One region of the Pseudoalteromonas sp. GCY genome, then DNA from elsewhere that is predicted to be linked to it. Evidence: predicted binding sites of a transcription regulator. Region 1 holds the regulator's gene; each other region holds the start of a gene.
The links. Region 1 encodes LexA, which represses DNA repair genes until DNA is damaged. Its sites were predicted from a motif close to TACTGTATNNNNATACAGTA; they were not measured.
Positions count from the first base shown of each region.

Region 2: imuA (translesion DNA synthesis-associated protein ImuA) is a predicted target of LexA. The motif match lies at 2,617-2,636, and genes of this name have one in related genera.
Region 3: ruvC (crossover junction endodeoxyribonuclease RuvC) is a predicted target of LexA. The motif match lies at 1,983-2,002, and genes of this name have one in related genera.

Region 1 is NZ_CP068023.1:3,874,879-3,879,135, reverse strand. It holds rRNA gene JJQ94_RS22885 (23S ribosomal RNA) at 1-1,510, shown strand, start outside; rRNA gene rrf (5S ribosomal RNA) at 1,629-1,742, shown strand; gene lexA (transcriptional repressor LexA) at 2,244-2,858, shown strand; gene coxB (cytochrome c oxidase subunit II) at 3,218-4,257, shown strand, end outside.
Region 2 is NZ_CP068023.1:2,859,825-2,864,081, forward strand. It holds gene JJQ94_RS18115 (error-prone DNA polymerase) at 1-519, opposite strand, end outside; gene JJQ94_RS18120 (Y-family DNA polymerase) at 519-1,916, opposite strand; gene imuA (translesion DNA synthesis-associated protein ImuA) at 1,919-2,605, opposite strand; tRNA gene JJQ94_RS18130 (tRNA-Asp) at 3,382-3,458, opposite strand; tRNA gene JJQ94_RS18135 (tRNA-Asp) at 3,488-3,564, opposite strand; tRNA gene JJQ94_RS18140 (tRNA-Asp) at 3,606-3,682, opposite strand; tRNA gene JJQ94_RS18145 (tRNA-Asp) at 3,732-3,808, opposite strand; tRNA gene JJQ94_RS18150 (tRNA-Asp) at 3,841-3,917, opposite strand; tRNA gene JJQ94_RS18155 (tRNA-Asp) at 3,950-4,026, opposite strand; tRNA gene JJQ94_RS18160 (tRNA-Asp) at 4,057-4,133, opposite strand; gene JJQ94_RS18165 (TIGR03503 family protein) at 4,244-4,257, opposite strand, start outside.
Region 3 is NZ_CP068023.1:2,595,839-2,600,095, reverse strand. It holds gene aspS (aspartate--tRNA ligase) at 133-1,917, shown strand; gene ruvC (crossover junction endodeoxyribonuclease RuvC) at 2,041-2,562, shown strand; gene ruvA (Holliday junction branch migration protein RuvA) at 2,565-3,182, shown strand; gene ruvB (Holliday junction branch migration DNA helicase RuvB) at 3,185-4,189, shown strand.

The DNA.
Region 1 (4,257 bases):
AATATTCCCGTACTCGGTATGAATGCGATGGGGGGACGGAGCAGGCTAGGCAAGCATGGCGTTGGTTGTCCATGTGAAAGGCTGTAGGCTGGTGACTTAGGAAAATCCGGGTTGCCAAGGCTGAGAGTCGAGACGAGCCACTAAGGTGGTGAAGTTGTTGATGCCCTACTTCCAGGAAAAGCCTCTAAGCTTCAGTTCATACTGAATCGTACCCTAAACCGACACAGGTGGTCAGGTAGAGAATACTAAGGCGCTTGAGAGAACTCGGGTGAAGGAACTAGGCAAAATTGTACCGTAACTTCGGGAGAAGGTACGCTCTTGTTTGTGAAGGACTTGCTCTGTAAGCAAACGAGAGCCGCAGTGACCAGGTGGCTGGGACTGTTTATTAAAAACACAGCACTGTGCAAAATCGTAAGATGACGTATACGGTGTGACACCTGCCCGGTGCCGGAAGGTTAATTGATGGGGTTAGCTTAGGCGAAGCTCTTGATCGAAGCCCCGGTAAACGGCGGCCGTAACTATAACGGTCCTAAGGTAGCGAAATTCCTTGTCGGGTAAGTTCCGACCTGCACGAATGGTGTAACCATGGCCACGCTGTCTCCACCCGAGACTCAGTGAAATTGAAATCGCAGTGAAGATGCTGTGTACCCGCGGCTAGACGGAAAGACCCCGTGAACCTTTACTACAGCTTGGCACTGAACATTGACCCTACATGTGTAGGATAGGTGGGAGGCTTTGAAGCAGAGACGCTAGTTTCTGTGGAGCCGACCTTGAAATACCACCCTTGTAGTGTTGATGTTCTAACTTAGGCCCCTGAATCGGGGTTGAGGACAGTGCCTGGTGGGTAGTTTGACTGGGGCGGTCTCCTCCCAAAGAGTAACGGAGGAGCACGAAGGTTTGCTAAGTACGGTCGGACATCGTACGGTTAGTGTAATGGTAGAAGCAAGCTTAACTGCGAGACAGACACGTCGAGCAGGTACGAAAGTAGGTCATAGTGATCCGGTGGTTCTGAATGGAAGGGCCATCGCTCAACGGATAAAAGGTACTCCGGGGATAACAGGCTGATACCGCCCAAGAGTTCATATCGACGGCGGTGTTTGGCACCTCGATGTCGGCTCATCACATCCTGGGGCTGAAGTCGGTCCCAAGGGTATGGCTGTTCGCCATTTAAAGTGGTACGCGAGCTGGGTTTAGAACGTCGTGAGACAGTTCGGTCCCTATCTGCCGTGGGCGTTTGAGAATTGAGAGGGGCTGCTCCTAGTACGAGAGGACCGGAGTGGACGAACCGCTGGTGTTCGGGTTGTGATGCCAATTGCATTGCCCGGTAGCTACGTTCGGAACTGATAACCGCTGAAAGCATCTAAGCGGGAAGCAGGCCTCGAGATGAGTTCTCACTTTGACTTAGAGTCAACTGAAGGGCCGTTGAAGACTACAACGTTGATAGGCGAGATGTGGAAGTGCTGTGAGGCATTAAGCTAACTCGTACTAATTACCCGTGAGGCTTAACCATACAACGCCAAAGTGGTTTATAAGCGACAGAAGTTAATAGACTAAAGTAGACAAAAGAATTTAATAAGCTTTTTCCGGATTTACATTGATGAGGGAGACTTCATTGATGAACAGAATTTCCTGGTGACTATAGCGTTTTGGACCCACCTGACCCCATGCCGAACTCAGAAGTGAAACAAAACAGCGTCGATGATAGTGTGGATTACCCATGTGAAAGTAGAACATCGCCAGGGCCAAATAAGAGAAACCCGTTGCAGCAATGCGACGGGTTTTTTGCTGTTTGTGATTTAAAAACCTCGCGAGGTAAACTCGCTCCCACTCCCACCACAGTATCAGCACAGTACAACACGGTAGGAGATGGTTTACCCGCTGATGGGTTGCAATGAAGTTCCAGCAAAAAAACATGTACATCAAAACCCGTTTCAGCAATGTGATGGTTTTTTTGCTGTTTGGGATATAGAAAATCTCGCGAGGTAAACTCGCTCCCACCACCGTATCAGCATAGTGCAACATGGTGGGAGGCGGTTTATCAGCCCTAAATCTTAATAATCTATTTCTTATTGCATAGAGTCGCAGGTTGTGCTCTGAGGCACGGACTTCGCTTCTTGTTTAATACTGCTTAATTAATGCTATCAGCAAATACACTTAAAATATGTCGAATAAAGAAACATTTGCGATTTTTTTTGAGCTGTATATACTTACAGTAAATAAACCACTGTATGGAACACCAGTTAATGCGTCCTCTAACAAAACGACAAGAACAAATCTTTGAATTAATAAAAGTATTCATAAAAGATACTGGCATGCCTCCAACTCGTGCTGAAATAGCTGATGCTTTGGGTTTTAAGAGTGCAAATGCAGCGGAAGAACATCTTAAGGCGCTTGCGAAAAAGGGAGTTATTGAAATGGTCCCTGGTGCAAGCCGTGGGATTCGACTTGTAGAGGATGAATCAGAGCAACTTGGTTTACCTATTATCGGCCGTGTTGCTGCTGGTGAGCCTATTCTGGCAGAGCAACATGTAGAAAGTCACTGTAATGTAGATGCGAGCTTTTTTAAACCTAATGCTGATTACCTTTTGAGAGTTAATGGTATGAGCATGAAGGATATTGGCATTATGGATGGTGATCTGCTAGCGGTTCACAGCACTCAGGTGGCTGAAAATGGCCAAGTGATAGTAGCTCGTGTAGAAGAGGACGTGACTGTTAAACGCTTTGAAAAGAAAGGAAAGAAAGTTTTGTTGCATGCTGAGAATGAAGAGTTTAAAGCGATTGAAGTGGATCTAGAGCATCAAAATTTCTCCATTGAAGGGTTAGCTGTAGGTGTGATTAGAAGCGCTGACTGGATGTAGTTTATGAGAGCGAGCGTAGCGTTAAATATAAAGTTGCGCTTGCTTTAACTATATTTTGTTTAGAAAGTAATAATTAACTTTTCTAACTGTGTGAAAGTAAGATGATTATAGTGACTTTAATCATTTAGTAATATTTTTAGTTTTCTGATCTTTATACACTATTTTTCATCATTCTTCGTTTTACCTTCTATAATCCCTGTTTTGATTCTAAAGTCAGTCTTCTCAAAAATCTTGCAATTTGTTTGTTTTTTGACTAATTGGTTAATAGTCGTGCAGTAAGTCTATGTACAAATAGACAATATGACAGTCATCCAATAATAACAAAAGATAACTACGAGTTGTCTTGAAGGAGACGTCAAATGAAAATTTGTCGATTAGTTGTAGCATTCATCGCAGTGCTAATCGCCATGCCCTCACTTGCTAACAGCGCTTACAATATGAGGCAAGGCGTTACAGACATTAGTCATCAAGTGTATGAGCTTCACATGACCATATTTCTAATATGTTGCGTCATTGGAGTGATTGTATTTGGGATTATGTTTTGGGCGCTTATAAAACACAGAAAGTCAAAAGGCGTTGTTGCAGCGCAATTTCATGAAAGCACCAAAGTGGAAATACTTTGGACTGCTATTCCCTTCCTGATACTCATTGGTATGGCAATACCAGCTACAAAAACGCTTATTGCTATGGAAGATACGAGTAAAGCTGATCTGACCATTAAGGTCACAGGCTCTCAGTGGAAATGGCACTATGAGTACATGGGGCATGATGTTGAGTTCTATTCTTTACTCTCTACTCCGAAAGATGAAATTAGTGACCTTAAAGAAAAAAATGAAAATTACCTGCTTGAAGTCGATAAGCATTTAGTCATTCCCACCGATAGGAAAGTTCGCTTTTTGATGACCTCAGATGATGTCATCCATTCTTGGTGGGTGCCCGATTTTGCGGTGAAGAAGGATGCCAATCCGGGCTTTATAAATGAGGCATGGACTAAGGTAAACGATGAGGGAATTTATAGGGGGCAGTGTGCGGAATTATGTGGCAAAGATCACGGCTTTATGCCAGTCGTCGTCGAGGCTGTAAGTCCTGATAAATTTGATAGTTGGCTCAACTATGCTAAAGCCGAAAAAGCAAAGGCAGAAGCCGAGTCACAAGCAGTTGCCCAACAAACTCTTTCGAAACAAGAGTTAATGGAGGTCGGTGAACAAACTTACATGGCTTATTGTGCAGCTTGCCATCAACCTACGGGGCTTGGGCTACCAGGTGTCTTCCCTGCAATGAAAGGGAGTAAAGTCGTCACTGGAGATATTAAAGATCATATAGATATTTTGCTTTTAGGTCGTCCAGGAACTGCGATGCAATCTTTTGCAAAGCAATTAACAATCAAGCAGATCGCGGG
Region 2 (4,257 bases), 1.0 Mb from region 1:
TATTTGGTAAGCTTTTGACAGCTTTACACAATGGGTAAAGTAATGTACATCTTCTGCACTCAAGTTACGTCGGTAGCCAATCCATATTCTATTTTGGTGATATTTACACAGCCATTGCAATGATTGAACATCTTGACTGTTACCCTTTGGCAACCACAACAATAAGACATGCTTAAGCGACATAATATCCCATTCACTAAGCTGATATTGTCCCTTCTCCGCTCGCTGGCGAGCATTACTGATCACTCGACATAACTCTGTATAAGCGAGCTGGCAAGGACAAAGAGCAACCAATTCAATATTGTTGTACTTCAGCAAACTCCCAACTATCAGTTTTATCTTGAGTTTATGATCACGAATATAAGCATGAGCACGTACAATTCCAGCCAAAGAGCATTCGTCAGTAATGGCTATTGCGCTATAACCTAAAAAATCTGCTTGTTTGACCAACTCTTCTGGTCGCGATGCGCCAGTCAAAAATGAAAAGTTGCTCTGGCAAAAAAGCTCGGCATAAGACATTAGCTAAATACTCCATGAATATACCAATGGTTATTTTGCTCTCGAAATACCCATAACCGCTGCGCTTGTTCATTTTGTACAATAAAATAATCTCGCTGGACTGGCTCACCGTCCCACCACCCTGAAGCGATACGCTCTGGACCAGAAATAATATTGACTCTTTCACATAAAGGCTGTGGCTTCGGAAATAGGATGGTAGGTCTTAATTTACTCTTGAGTGTCGTGAAATGTGGCTCGTGGCTATAAGTGCTGGCCTTTTCAGGACGAGGATCGCCTGTAAGTTGTAAACCTTGCACTGCCTGCTCACCGAGCTTAGCACATAGAATAGCGCGCAGCCCTTGCGCTGACATCGCACTTTGCTGCGTTGAGAAGAGATCTTTTATTGTGGCATGCTGCGTTTCAAAAGCCTCAGCTTTGAGTGAAACACTTTGTACGGGTGCATCTAAGGTTATGGATTCTAGCTTGAGATTTAACAAGCGCTGCCAATTTGCCGCCTTATATTCAGGCTCCGCGCTGTTTAATGTGATCTCTAAAGCCTCTTTATCTCGAAGCGCTAAGGTAAAATAAAGCGTTCGAGTTACTAAGTTACGTTGCTGTAAGAATAATGCTAAACGCGATAGCAAATGCTCGATTGGCTTTTCTAACCAAGCCATTACTTCGACTTCGTAAAGTAAAGGTGCAGTAAGCTCAAAGGTTTCCGCAGGTTGGTAATAGTTAAGGGTTTCCTTTAGTTTTCCAAACAAGCAGCCTACATAATGTACGAGTTCAGTATCAAAACGTTTAGCCAGCTCACTGAGTGCAAACTGCTCTAACTGCGCCACATTTTTAACTCCGGTGCGAGCAAGCAGCTCAATCACCCGACTATCTAGACTTGTACGTGTTAGTCCAATTTTTCCCAAGTAATAACGCTTTTGGCACGGCGTTAACATAAGCACATTGCAATGCTCTCGCGCTAAGAGCTTAGCCATTATTGTGGACTCACCCATGCCGTAAGAATAACTCTTGCCAAGCTGCGCTAATTGTCCAGATATTACTTGCCAGTAACTTAGCAAATCATGATAGAGCGACAGCATAGAATCGACTTTAAGCACAAGGCCATTAGGTTCATCGATTACAATATCTGCACTTACTTGATAAAGCATATTGGCAATTTCTAATAGCTGTTGTCTTTCTAGAAGGTCGTCGTAGGGCAAAACATGAAGCTGTGTACACAATGCACAAGCAGTCCCAAGGCCCATTCCTATTTTTATACCTCGCTGCTGCGCTGCATCATTTAGCTGCACTATCTGGTTTTTGCGGCCATCAATAATAACAACGGGTGTAACAAAATCACCGGAAACCGTTTGCTTTGTCATTCCCTCTAGTTGCAGCATAGGAAAATAGAGATATAACCACATAACTAGCTCGTTAAACGCCGCTCATAGCCCGAAAATGCAACTATATTATCGCTAACATGAGGTAGATTTGGCTTTTCAAGCTCTGGCCAATAGTCGGGATTCTCTAGTTTAAGACTGCGATGTGCAAAGTGTCCCTTGTGCTTCTTTACTATCATATCCAAGCCGCTGCGCTGTGCTTGTAATGCCACTGAAAGTGTAAATGGTAAAGTCTGGGCGTACTGCGCTTGATACAAAGCAAATAACCTACAACCTCCCGCCTGTGCACCTAACTGCAAACGCTTTACAGCAGCAATAGAAAGCGCTTCGTGCCAAAGTACAAGCGCACTACACGCACCACTTTTTACACATTGTTCCGCAGCCCACAGTGCTTCTTTTTCACTTGGTGGCTGCAATATCATAAATTCACTCAGGTCTAACGATAAATAATGCAATGCCGCGGCATGTATTTGTCCTGGTGGATTAATTAATACCTTCAAACGGTTATCATCCACAAAATGGGGCAATATCAACCTTAACTCCCCTATTCCCATTGCAGTTTTTACACCAATCACACCTTGTTGCGGCCAACCGCCACACAGCACATCATCAAGTGCAGCAAAGCGAGTACTGACGACATTATGCTGCACGGCCTGTCCACGCCCACGCCAAAGCAAGTTTTTACGCTCAAGAAGATCTATATAATTCGCCATACATCACCAAATACTGTTTATATATACAGTATATTTAAATAAAGGCAGATCGCAAGTAGATCGCTAGAAAAGAGGCGAGTTAAAAATAACCATAGTTTGCGCTTTAAGTTAATCGTGTTTTGCTTAGGAGAAATGAGATCTACAAAGTGTATTTGTATAAAAGGCGACGAGAACTGAGACGTAAAACAATGAGTGTGGCGCGTAGATAATCGTCTTTTGACCTAGCTGAATGCTACCCACTTAGGCAACAGCTAACCAACTGAACTACCACTTTCTTTACACTAAGCTGAGAAACGACAAGCGATGCTTATTTTACTTGTAGTAGGGCTATATTTTTAATTTTGAATAGTACAGGAAACTTGCTTAGAAGAAAATGCAAACTGGCGGAGTGGACGGGACTCGAACCCGCGACCCCCGGCGTGACAGGCCGCTTTCTCTAAGGCAACAGCTAACCAACTGAACTACCACTTTCTTTACACTAAGCTGAGAAACGACAAGCGATGCTTATTTTACTTGTAGTAGGGCTATATTTTTAATTTTGAACAGTACAGGAAACTTGCTTAGAAGAAAATGCAAACTGGCGGAGTGGACGGGACTCGAACCCGCGCCCCCCGGTGTGACAGGCCGCTTTCTCTAAGGCAACAGCTAACCAACTGAACTACCACTTTCTTTACACTAAGCTGAAAAACGACAAAGCGATGCTTATTTTACTTGTAATAGGGCTATATTTTTAATTTTGAACAGTACAGGAAACTTGCTTAGAAGAAAATGCAAACTGGCGGAGTGGACGGGACTCGAACCCGCGACCCCCGGCGTGACAGGCCGGTATTCTAACCAACTGAACTACCACTCCGCAGTGATAGATTTGCAAGATATCTTAAATGGCGGAGTGGACGGGACTCGAACCCGCGACCCCCGGCGTGACAGGCCGGTATTCTAACCAACTGAACTACCACTCCGCAGAGATATCTTAATGACATTATTTTACTCGTTTTAGTGTTGGCGGAGTGGACGGGACTCGAACCCGCGACCCCCGGCGTGACAGGCCGGTATTCTAACCAACTGAACTACCACTCCAGCGAGTAAACAAGCTGTCATAAAGCTTGAATATAGTTATGCGATACATTGGCGGAGTGGACGGGACTCGAACCCGCGACCCCCGGCGTGACAGGCCGGTATTCTAACCAACTGAACTACCACTCCACTGAGTATTCGCATTTTTTGCTTCGAAGTGTTGGCGGAGTGGACGGGACTCGAACCCGCGACCCCCGGCGTGACAGGCCGGTATTCTAACCAACTGAACTACCACTCCATAAGAAGCAAATGCACGTTTGTAATAAGTATTGGCGGAGTGGACGGGACTCGAACCCGCGACCCCCGGCGTGACAGGCCGGTATTCTAACCAACTGAACTACCACTCCAGCGCGACTTATTGATACTACGAAGAAATTTGGCGGAGTGGACGGGACTCGAACCCGCGACCCCCGGCGTGACAGGCCGGTATTCTAACCAACTGAACTACCACTCCGCGTCATATTCTTGCAGCATTTGCTGTAAGGTGTGCTCCCTGACAGCGGCGTGAATAATACGAATGACCCCCTCATGAGTCAACCGTTTTTTGAAAAAAAACCGTGTTTTTTAGTTATCTTTCA
Region 3 (4,257 bases), 1.3 Mb from region 1:
ATGCAGCGTATTTTTATATAATTGGCGGTTATTGAAAATGAGTCTTAGCGACTGGCTTACCAATACTGTGAATTCATATTGTGTGGTGAGAAGTGATTAGTCGTAAGAGCAAACTGGACTGACAGGAATTTTATGCGCTCTATATACTGCGGAAAACTAAATAAGAGCCATGTAGATCAGGAAGTTGAACTATGTGGTTGGATCAATAAACGTCGTGACCTTGGCGGCCTAATCTTTGTCGATTTAAGAGATAGAGAAGGGCTTGTGCAAGTGGTATTCGATCCTGAAGTAGAAGGCTTAATGGATAAAGCGAATACGTTGCGCCAAGAGTTCTGTGTTCAGATCAAAGGTGTTGTCCGTGCGCGTCCTGAAAGCCAAGTTAACAAAGACATGGCAACGGGTGAAGTTGAGATCTTAGGTACTGGCTTAACCATTATCAACCGTTCAGAACCATTACCGCTTGACTTTAATCAGCAAAACTCTGAAGAGCGTCGTCTTAAGTACCGTTATTTAGACCTACGTCGTCTAGAAATGAGCGATCGCATTAAGATGCGTGCTAAAGCGAGCAGCTTCGTGCGTCGTTTCTTAGATGAAAATGCATTCTTAGACATTGAAACGCCAGTACTAACTAAAGCGACACCTGAAGGTGCACGCGACTATCTAGTACCAAGTCGTGTTCACAAAGGCAGTTTCTATGCGCTACCGCAGTCGCCGCAGCTATTTAAGCAGCTACTAATGATGTCTGGTTTTGACCGCTACTATCAAATCGTAAAATGTTTCCGTGATGAAGACTTACGTGCCGATCGCCAGCCTGAGTTTACTCAGATAGATATCGAAACGTCATTTATGAGCTCAGATCAAGTTCGTGGCGTGACAGAAAAAATGATCCGTGAAATGTGGCAGTCTTTCCTAGACGTTGATTTGGGTGAGTTCCCTGTGATGCCATACAGCGAAGCGATGAGCAAATATGGTTCGGATAAACCAGACCTACGTAACCCGCTTGAGCTTATCGACGTTGCAGACATCGTAAAAGATGTTGAATTTAAAGTACTAAGCGGCCCTGCTAACGACGAAAAAGGTCGTGTTGCAGTACTGTCAGTACCTGGTGGCGCACAACTTTCACGTAAGCAAATCGATGAATACACTAAGTTTGTAGGTATTTACGGTGCGAAAGGCCTTGCCTGGATGAAAGTGAACGACCGTGATGCTGGTATCGAAGGCGTACAGTCGCCAATCGCTAAGTTCTTGAATGAAGAAGTGATCAATGCACTGCTTGAGCGCACAGGCGCAAACACAGGTGACATTATTCTATTCGGCGCAGACAAGCGTAATACAGTAAACGAAGCGATGGGCGCGCTACGTCTTAAGATTGGTCTCGATTTAGAAATCACTGATCTTACCAAGTGGGCACCACTTTGGGTTGTTGACTTCCCGATGTTCGAAGAAGACGACGAAGGTAACCTACACGCGGTACATCACCCGTTTACTGCGCCTAAGGGCGTAAGTGCTGCAGACCTTGAAGCAAATCCAGCAGGTACACTTTCTGATGCATACGATATGGTACTTAACGGCTACGAAGTCGGTGGCGGTTCGGTTCGTATTCACAACAACGAAATGCAACAGGCAGCGTTCAGGATCTTAGGCATTGAAGAGTCTGAGCAGCAAGAGAAGTTTGGTTTCTTACTCGATGCTCTGAAGTATGGCACGCCTCCGCACGCAGGTTTGGCATTCGGTCTTGACCGTTTGGTGATGCTACTGTGTGGCACTGACAACATCCGTGACGTTATTGCGTTCCCGAAAACAACGCAAGCGTCGTGCTTGATGACGGATGCGCCAAGCCCAGCAAACCCAGATGCGCTAAAAGAGCTTGCTATCTCAATAGAAAAGCAGCTAGCAGAGCAAGGTGAAGGCGAGTAAGTTCGTCAACCTGATGTAAAAGAGGCGACTTAGGTCGCCTTTTTTGATCAGATGAACTAGCTTATAACTGGTAATCTATACAGTATTTTGGCATTATAACCAAAAAACCAAGAGACGATGCGTTTGGCTGTCATTTTAGGAATTGATCCGGGGTCAAGATTTACAGGCTATGGTGTGATTGCTCACCAAGGTGCAAAGTTCCAATATCTAGGGAGCGGTTGCATTAAAGTTGGTGAACATGACTTTCCCACTCGATTAAAAATGATCTATCAAGGGATCACACAGCTCATAGAGCAGTTTTCGCCGAGCGACTTTGCGATTGAGCAAGTGTTTGTTGCGCATAATCCAAGTTCAGCCTTAAAACTTGGTCAAGCGCGAGGTGCGGCCATTGTTGCCGCGACCATGCAGTCAGTGGTTGTGAGTGAATATTCGGCAAGGCAAGTTAAACAAGCCGTTGCGGGTACCGGTGGTGCAGACAAAGCCCAAGTACAGGAAATGGTAAAGCGCATATTAAAATTGCCTGGTACACCCCAAGCTGATGCAGCAGATGCGTTGGCGGTGGCGATTTGTCACGCGCACTCAAGGCAAAACTTAATAAAAATGGCAGGCGCAGCGCGTAAAACCGTAAGAGGAAGGTTGAGATAACCATGATAGGAAAATTAAGCGGAACACTGTTAGAAAAGCAGCCACCAGAGATATTAATTGATGTTGCAGGTGTAGGTTATGAAGTACAAATGCCTATGACTTGTTTTTATGAATTACCGAGCGTGGGCGAGCCGGTTTCAGTATTTACTCACTTTGTGGTACGTGAAGATGCGCAGTTATTGTTTGGTTTTAATACCAAGATCGCACGTGCATTGTTTAGAACGTTAATTAAAGCGAACGGAGTCGGTCCAAAGCTCGGACTTGCAATTTTATCGGGCATGTCTGCAGAGCAATTTGTTAGCTGCGTGAATCATGGCGATGCAACGACTTTGGTTAAGATCCCTGGAGTTGGTAAAAAGACCGCTGAGCGCCTAGTGCTTGAAATGAAAGATAAGCTAAAAGACTTTGGCAATGACTTACTCACACCGTTTAGCGATGCCGCTATACTTGCGCCGCAAGAGCATCCTACGGTAAGTGATACCCCTGCAGATGAAGCGATTGCAGCCTTAATGGCATTAGGGTATAAACAAGTTCAAGCACAAAAAGCGGTAAAAGCCGTAAACAGAGAAGGCATGACGACCGAGAGTATCATTAAAGACGCTCTTAAATCGATGATGTAACTATGATTGAAGCAGATAGATTAATTGAACCTGAGATCCAAGGTAATGAAGATTTAGTTGATAGGGCGATTAGACCTAAATTACTAAATGATTATACCGGTCAGCCGCATGTCAAAAAGCAGATGGAAATTTTTATAGCGGCAGCGCGGTCAAGACAGGAAGCCTTAGATCACTTGCTGATATTTGGTCCGCCGGGTTTAGGTAAAACCACGCTTGCGAACATTGTCGCAAACGAGCTTGAGGTGAATATAAAAACCACCTCGGGACCTGTGCTTGAAAAAGCAGGGGATTTAGCCGCATTGCTCACTAACCTTGAAGAAGGGGATGTGCTATTTATTGATGAGATCCATCGTTTAAGTCCTCAGGTGGAAGAAATTCTTTATCCCGCGATGGAAGACTACCAATTGGACATCATGATTGGTGAAGGCCCAGCAGCACGTTCGATTAAACTGGATTTACCGCCTTTTACTTTGGTTGGCGCAACGACACGTGCCGGTTCGTTAACCTCACCATTAAGGGATCGTTTTGGTATTGTGCAGCGCTTGGAGTTTTACTCGGTTGCGGACTTATCTTCGATTGTGACTCGCTCAGCGTATCATTTAAATCTAGAGATCAGCGAGTCGGGCGCAACCGAAGTGGCGCGTCGAGCGCGCGGTACACCACGAATAGCAAACCGTTTACTGCGCAGGGTAAGAGACTTTGCTGAAGTGAAGGGCGATGGCTCTATCACTGAAGAGATTGCACACTTAGCGCTGGATATGGTCGATGTTGATAAATGTGGCTTCGATTATATGGACCGCAAATATCTGCTGGCAATCATAGAAAAGTTTACCGGTGGCCCGGTTGGTCTGGATAACCTTGCTGCGGCAATTGGAGAAGAAAAAGAAACCATCGAAGATGTGATAGAACCATTTTTGATCCAACAAGGCTTTATTCAACGCACGCCAAGAGGACGTATTGTCTCTGACAAAGCCTATATGCATTTTGAGCTAAGCAAGCCAGAATAATCCAAGCAGGGTAACGAACACCTTTATTCTTCATAGCCGAGTATTCACTCGGCTATTTCATTTCTACA